Regions from separate parts of the Terrabacter sp. GCM10028922 genome, predicted to be linked through region 2. Evidence: riboswitches for the same ligand, from Rfam matches in the RefSeq annotation. Region 2 holds a riboswitch; each other region holds the start of a gene.

Region 1 (2,255 bases), on a different contig from region 2:
CCCCACGGCGTGCCCTGGCCGACCGGCTCGAACTGCCCTTCGGCGGCCGCGCGCAGCGCCTCGACGACCGGCACGGGCTCGCCCGGCACGTGCCACGCGGACGTCGCGAGCGGCATTCGGTCTCGGTGGACCGCCGGGGTCACGTGCTCGGCGAGCACGCGGCGGGCGCGGCGGAGGACGTGTGCGCTGTCGTCGAACACGTCCCGACCCTAGCCACCGGCCCGGGTCAGTCGAGGTGGTTCACCTGGTCAGCTGCCGGGCGAGGCTCCGATGACCGACAGGACGTTGCCGGCGGGGTCGGTGAACCACGCGATGTGCGGACCCTCCCCGCGGAGGACGCCCTTCTCGTCGGTCTCGAGGGGCGTGCCCTCGTACCTCTCGAAGGTCACGCCGCGCGAGGTCAGGTCGTCGACGGCCGCCTCGACGTCGTCGACCGGGAAGTTGAGGATGGTGAACGTCGCCGGCGTGTGGTCCGGCTTCGGGTAGATGACGACCGGCCGGTCGCCGCCGTCGCCGGCGAGGTGAAGCGTCAGCATGCCGTTCTCCTCGGTGACGCGCAGGCCCAGGGTGTCGGCGTAGAACGCCTTCGCAGCGGGGATGTCGTCGACGGAGAAGCCGCTGAACGCGTGGGAGCTCTCGAGCACGGTCGGTCCTTCCTCCGGGGCGCGCGGTGGCGCGCCGTGTCCTCCCAGTGAAGTCCCGTCGGGGGACGCGCGGCAGGGATACAGCGGAGAAAGTTCTCCTGACGCCGAACCTCGCCGAACCGACGCCGCCCCGGCCCGAGACGCACCATCGCGTATGCCGTGTGGCGGGCGATTCCGGACCCCGCGCCCGGCTGGGAGCCGACCGCCCGGCATACCCACGGGCCGCTTCGGGCCCTCAGGAAGCCGGTGTGACCCGGGTCTCACTATGAGAGAGGTAAAGCGCCGGTAAGCCGCATGAAAACGGACGTTCAAGGACATTGCCCGCGCGTCACCGTTACCTCAACGTGACTTTTGCCAGTTGACTCGTCTACAGTTCCCGGAGTCCGGCCATCTGGTCGGGCTCTCGCGAGGTGGACCGCCTAGTCCTGTCACCGCCTCACGGGAGACAGCAACCTTGTGACAGGAGCGGAGGAACCACACGTTTCTCCGGGCGTCCGGCGCAACGACTCCGGACGTCCTTGGGGTGAAGTACTCGCCCGGATCGCGACCCGTCGCGCACCGGGGGCAGCACCGGGCACCTTTCCGCCCGAACCCGACAGCTAACTTCGTAGGCGCGGAGAGGTACAGCGTGAACCACGACAACAATCGCGGTCGCCACCGCGCGCCCGGACGTCACAACCCCCTCAACGAACTCAAGCTCCTCGCCCGCGAGTCGGCTCAGCCGGCCATGAAGGGCGCGGCCGTCGTCGCCGCTACGGGTGGCCTCGTTGCCACCTTCGCGAATCCCGCGAGCGCCGACACCCTGTCCCCGAACTCGGGTGACGTCGCTGCCGCCGGTCTGGGGGCGGCCCCGGCCGCCGTCGGTCCGACCGACACCCCCGCCGCGGTTCCCGCCGCGGCGACCGCCCTGTCCAAGATCGGTTACGCGCCGGCCGTGCAGAAGGCCGTCGCCCAGCGCGTCGCCACGCCGAAGCCGCGCGTCATCGAGGACGTCCAGGTCAAGGCCCAGCGGGCTGCGGCCAAGGCCGCCGCGGAGGCTGCCGCCGCGCGCAAGGCTGCGGCCCAGCGCGCGTCGCGCGACCTGACGCGTAGCACCCTGACGACCAGCACGTCGTCGACGAAGTCGAGCAGCAACTACTCCGTCCCGAGCGCCTCGTCGGGCATGCGGTCCTCGTACAACTGGGCCACCGACGGCCAGTGCACGTGGGGCGCGCTCAACAAGTGGTACCAGTCGGAGGGTTACTACCCCGGCGGCTGGACCGGCAACGCGATGGTCTGGGACACCGGCGCAGCCAACGCCGGCTACACCGTGAGCGGCACGCCGCGCTCGCGCTCGATCCTCGTCATGGAGCCGGGCGTCCACGGCTCGTCCAGCGTCGGCCACGTCGCCTGGGTCACGAGCGTCGACGGCGACCAGGTGCACATCGTCGAGATGAACGCCCTCGCCGGCCCGTACAACTACAACACGCGCACGCTGACCGACGGTCCGGGCATGCGGTACATCTACGCGCCGTGACCCACGGGGTCTGACGCGCTGTACCTGACGCGTACCGACGAAGGGGAGGATGCCGACGCATCCTCCCCTTCGCCGTCCCCGCGCGCTCCCGTCGA
Region 2 (2,255 bases):
TCATGCCGCCTGTGACGCCGACGGCCGCGCAACCCGTCGTCGACACGAACGTGCGGTGGGCACCCCCACCGACCGGTCCGCGGGCACCGGAGCCCGACCACACGGCATACGGCAGCGGGTGGGACGAGCCGGAGGCCCCGGAGTCCGAGCACCACTGGCCCGAGGAGGAGTGGGACGACGACGAGGGGCTGCCCGAGCGTGAGGGCGACCCGCGCATCGGTATGCCGATGCGCACCGGCCTGCTCATGGGGGTCGCGATCGCGTGGATCGGGGCGCTCATGGCGTGGCCCGGCGTCGCGCTGCTCGTTCTCGTCGGGCTGTCGGTCCTCGCCCGCGCGACCGACCGGTCCGTGACGGCGCTCGTGCTGCGCCGCTACGACTACGGGCGGCGCCGCAGCGACGTGCCGTATGCCGTCGTGTCGAGCCCGTGGCACCTCGTCGTCGGCATCATCGCGACGGCCGTCGGCCTGGTGCTTCCCGTCGCCGTGGCGCTCGCCGGCATTTTCGCCAGCGCGCTCCTGCTCGCCGGCGCGCGAGGCACCGAGCTCGGTCCGGGGGCGCCGGTCACGCTCGCGGTGGGCGGTTTCCTGGGGCTCTTCATGCTGTGGCGGGGGCCCGGGGGAGCGTCGCTGCGGCGCGGGTCACGCTCGATGGCCAGACGTCTCGTGCCGGCCGGGCTGGCGGCACAGGTGGTCCCCACCGTCCTCACGGCCTTCGGTCTCGTCGTGGCCCTCGTCGCGCTGCAGCGCGGGGCGAGCCTCACCTGGGACCCGTTCGCGACCGACCCGTTCGGCCCCTAGGGGGACCCCGAGCGCCCGTGAACGGCCCCAGAACGGCCCCGCGGCACATCGCGTTCGCATCAAGAAAAGATCACGAAAAGATCTCGACTTCTGTTGTGTCGCCCTGTGAGCGTCGCGTACCGTCGGTGCGGCGGTCCCGACCTTCGGGTCGGAACGGGATCTCACCACTCGATTCCGGGCCGCTTCCTGGCGTCCGGCTCCACACGAACGCACCACAACTTCACATGGACACCCAACAATCCGTTCCCTGCCCGCGCCGAGCCTCGCCAGCCAGGGATGCAGCTCACACAGTGGGCCGGGCGAGGACGGGGGAACCAGTGTGGCCAGTGAGTGCATGTGTGTTTGAGCGCATGGCAGAGGACGAGATCTGGCCTTGGGGTGAAGTCGCGCACGCGGCGGGGCACCTGACGCCCTAATCCGACAGCTAACCCCGGAGGCGCGCGTCAGGAAGGACTCACCCATGCAGTACCTGTCCAAGCATGCTGCCGCCAAGAAGGTCTCGGTCAAGCAGCGCATCGCGGGAGTCGGCATCGCCGGCGCCGCCACCGTCGTCGCCGGCATCTCCACCGCGGGGTCGGCCAAGGCCTCCTCGGTCTGGGATCGCGTCGCCCAGTGCGAGTCTGGCGGCAACTGGCACATCAACACCGGAAACGGCTACTACGGCGGCCTCCAGTTCCACCCCGCCACGTGGCGCGGCTTCGGTGGCACGAAGTACGCCTCACGCGCCGACCTCGCCTCGAAGTCCCAGCAGATCGCCATCGCGCAGAAGGTGCTCGCGGTCCAGGGCCCCGGCGCCTGGCCCGTGTGCTCGCAGCGGGCCGGTCTGACACGCGCCAACGGCGGCGCTGTCTCCGTCTCGCCGTCGAACGACAGTGCACCGGTGACGACGAAGAAGGTCACCAAGAAGAAGGTCACGAAGAAGAAGACGTACGCCACGACGTCGACGAGCTACTCCGGCAAGGGCGCCAAGTTCACCGTGCGCCGCGGCGACTCGCTCAGCAAGCTCGCGGTTCGCCACGACGTGAAGGGCGGCTGGAAGGCGCTGTACAAGGCCAACACGGCACGGGTCTCCGACCCCGACCTGATCTACGTGGGTCAGGTACTGCGTCTGCCGTGAGTTCCTGATAGAACAGTTCCGGACGGCCTCGTGCGACCAACCCCTGGGTTGCGCGAGGCCGTCCAGCTGCGAGCCTGCTGGGTCCGGTCGCACCGTGGTGTGGGCGTATGCCGCCCGGCTCGGTTACGCTTTCGCCCGTCCGCGGCGCGACGCCGGGGGCGTGCTGGCGTGGCGCAATCGGTAGCGCACCTGTCTTGTAAACAGGGGGTTGGGGGTTCGAGTCCCCCCGCCAGCTCCAATCTGCTTGGTACACAAGGAAATTCGGTCACCATCCCCACCGGTTGGCACCTGTCATCTGGATGGCAGGTGGTGAGGGCCCCAAAAGTGGGCCTGACCTG
Region 3 (2,255 bases), on a different contig from region 2:
GCACTCGGCGGAGAGGCGCTGGAGCACCTCGTGGTCGTCGATGGCGAGGCCCTCGCGGAAGTGTGCGGAGTGGAAGCGCTCGACGGCCGCGGACCGCAACGCCGGGCCACCCATCTCGCGGCCGAGCACGCAGAGGCGGTGGGCGTCGAAGGTGTTGGCCCGCACGGCGCTGTCCCAGTCGAAGATGAGGTCGTCCGCCTCGGCGACCTCGCTCGCCGTCGCGTTCATGAGTCGTCCGGCCGCCCGGTCGACGCCGTGCCGGGCGCCGACGTGCTCGTCGACGGGCACGCCCCCACCGACCCGGACGTCCGGGTCGAGCTCGAACGAGCGCAGCCGCACGGTGACGTCGTGGGGACGCTCGAACGCTGCGACGGCGGCCTCGAGGCGCCGCTTGGCCACCCACGAGTAGGGGCAGACCAGGTCGCTCCAGAGCTCGAGCTCGATGAGGGTCGTGGACTCGGCGGCAGGCTGCACGGTCATCGCCTCAGTCAACCATGGACCGCGCTGACCCCGGAAAAGCGTTGCGCCCCCACCGGACTCCGGTGGGGGCGCAACGAGAAGAGGCGGGAACGGGCGCTCAGATACGGCCGTACATCGACGGCGTGGTCCAGATCGAGTGGTTGCCGATCACGGTGCCGGTGCGCTGCGCGTCGATCATGCGGCCGGGGCTGACGTAGATGCCCACGTGGTAGATCGGCGAGCCGAAGAAGACGAGGTCACCGGGACGCGGGCTGCTGACGGGCGTCGAGGCCGCGGCCTGCGCGGACGCGGTGCGCGGGATCGAGATGCCGGCCTGGCGGTAGACGTAGGACGTGAAGCCCGAGCAGTCGAAGCCCGACGGCGTCGTGCCGCCGTAGACGTACGGGACGCCGAAGAGCGACTGCGCGATGCCGATGATGCCGGTGGCGCTGGGGTCGGGAGCGACGTTGAGGGCGGTGCGGCTCGCGGAACGCGACGCACGCTCGGAGGCGGCCTCACGCGCGGCGGCGGCCTCTTCGGCTGCCTTCTTCTCGGCGCGCTCGGTCTTGACCTTGATGTCCTCGATGACAACGGGCTTGACCGTGGCTGCCTTGAGGGCGGGCTTGGCGTAGCCGATGGCAGAGAGGGCGTTGGACGCCTTCAGGGTGCCGACCTGGGGGCCGACGACCGCGGGGCCTGCGACGGTCGAACCGTCTGCGGCGCTCGCCGGACCGGCGAAGGTGGCCACGAGGCCACCCGAGGCCGCGACGATGGCGGCACCCTTCACGGCGGGCTGAGCAGACTCCTTGGCGATCGTCTTGAGCTCGGAGATCGCGTTGAATCGACCGGGGGCGCGGTGGCGCCCGGGAACGTTCTGAGCCACGTTTGACCTCTCGACGCCTACGAGGTGAGCTGTCGGGTTCGGGCTGGAGGTACTCGCCCGGCCTTCGCTCGGACCCGTTCGGGTCCACGGAGGGCTTCACCCCGAGGACGTCTCTCGACGCCCGGAGAAAGTGGTTCCCCCGCTCCTGCCGTGCGGTTCGTACTGAGCCTCAGGTCGATGGCAGGACTAGGCGGTCCGACCCGGGGCACTCGCTCGACGGGGAGAGCAAGTGCGGCCAACCGTACCCAACCCCATGGTCCTTGTCACCTTGGCGTCCACCGAAGTCAAAGAATTTTCATCGACGTCTTCCGAGGTGTGGCAAGGCATGCCAAAACGAGGTGCCGGACCGGGGCAAACCCTGACGGATGCGGCGTGTTCACGCAGCGGTGCTCGCGGCTGCCTGGCAGAAGACGTGGACGGCGACGTCGTGAGGCAGGGAGACGCCCGTCGACGGCTCGCTGCCTTCGCGCACCGCCACGACCCGGCCACCCTCACGCACGACCTCGACCCGGGCCCCGGGCACGACGCCGGCGCTCGTCAGCAGCGCGAGCGCCTCGGGGTCGACCTGCACGGGCTCACCGATGCGGCGGATCGTGACGACCGCCGGCACGTCGCCGACCACCGCTGTCAGCGTGCTGAGGCCGCTCAGGAAGTCCTCGTCCTGACGCACTCCGAGCTCGGCGAGACCCGGGATCGGGTTGCCGTAGGGGGACTCCAGGCCCTCGCCGATCAGACCGAGGATCTTGCGCTCCACCTTCTCGGACATGACGTGCTCCCAGCGGCACGCCTCGTCATGGGCGTACTCCCACTCGAGACCGATGACGTCGACGAGCAGACGCTCGGCGAGGCGGTGCTTGCGCATGACGCGCGTCGCGAGCAGCCGCCCGTGGTCGGACAGCTCGAGGTGACGGTC

What was found. A riboswitch is a leader RNA that binds a small molecule or an ion and turns the genes downstream of it on or off. The one in region 2 is predicted to bind cyclic di-AMP.
Region 1: another riboswitch for cyclic di-AMP. It lies ahead of ACFQU3_RS11625 (CHAP domain-containing protein); the one in region 2 lies ahead of ACFQU3_RS08740 (transglycosylase family protein).
Region 3: another riboswitch for cyclic di-AMP. It lies ahead of ACFQU3_RS10455 (C40 family peptidase); the one in region 2 lies ahead of ACFQU3_RS08740 (transglycosylase family protein).

Annotation. Positions count from the first base shown of each region.
Region 1 is NZ_JBHTFG010000010.1:205,818-208,072, forward strand. It holds gene ACFQU3_RS11615 (alpha-mannosidase) at 1-200, opposite strand, end outside; gene ACFQU3_RS11620 (VOC family protein) at 249-644, opposite strand; cyclic di-AMP (ydaO/yuaA leader) riboswitch at 1,067-1,270, shown strand; gene ACFQU3_RS11625 (CHAP domain-containing protein) at 1,273-2,160, shown strand.
Region 2 is NZ_JBHTFG010000008.1:64,913-67,167, forward strand. It holds gene ACFQU3_RS08735 (protein kinase) at 1-800, shown strand, start outside; cyclic di-AMP (ydaO/yuaA leader) riboswitch at 1,045-1,256, shown strand; gene ACFQU3_RS08740 (transglycosylase family protein) at 1,261-1,917, shown strand; tRNA gene ACFQU3_RS08745 (tRNA-Thr) at 2,080-2,155, shown strand.
Region 3 is NZ_JBHTFG010000009.1:346,906-349,160, reverse strand. It holds gene ACFQU3_RS10460 (DsbA family protein) at 1-480, opposite strand, end outside; gene ACFQU3_RS10455 (C40 family peptidase) at 578-1,342, opposite strand; cyclic di-AMP (ydaO/yuaA leader) riboswitch at 1,345-1,521, opposite strand; gene ACFQU3_RS10450 (iron dependent repressor, metal binding and dimerization domain protein) at 1,719-2,255, opposite strand, start outside.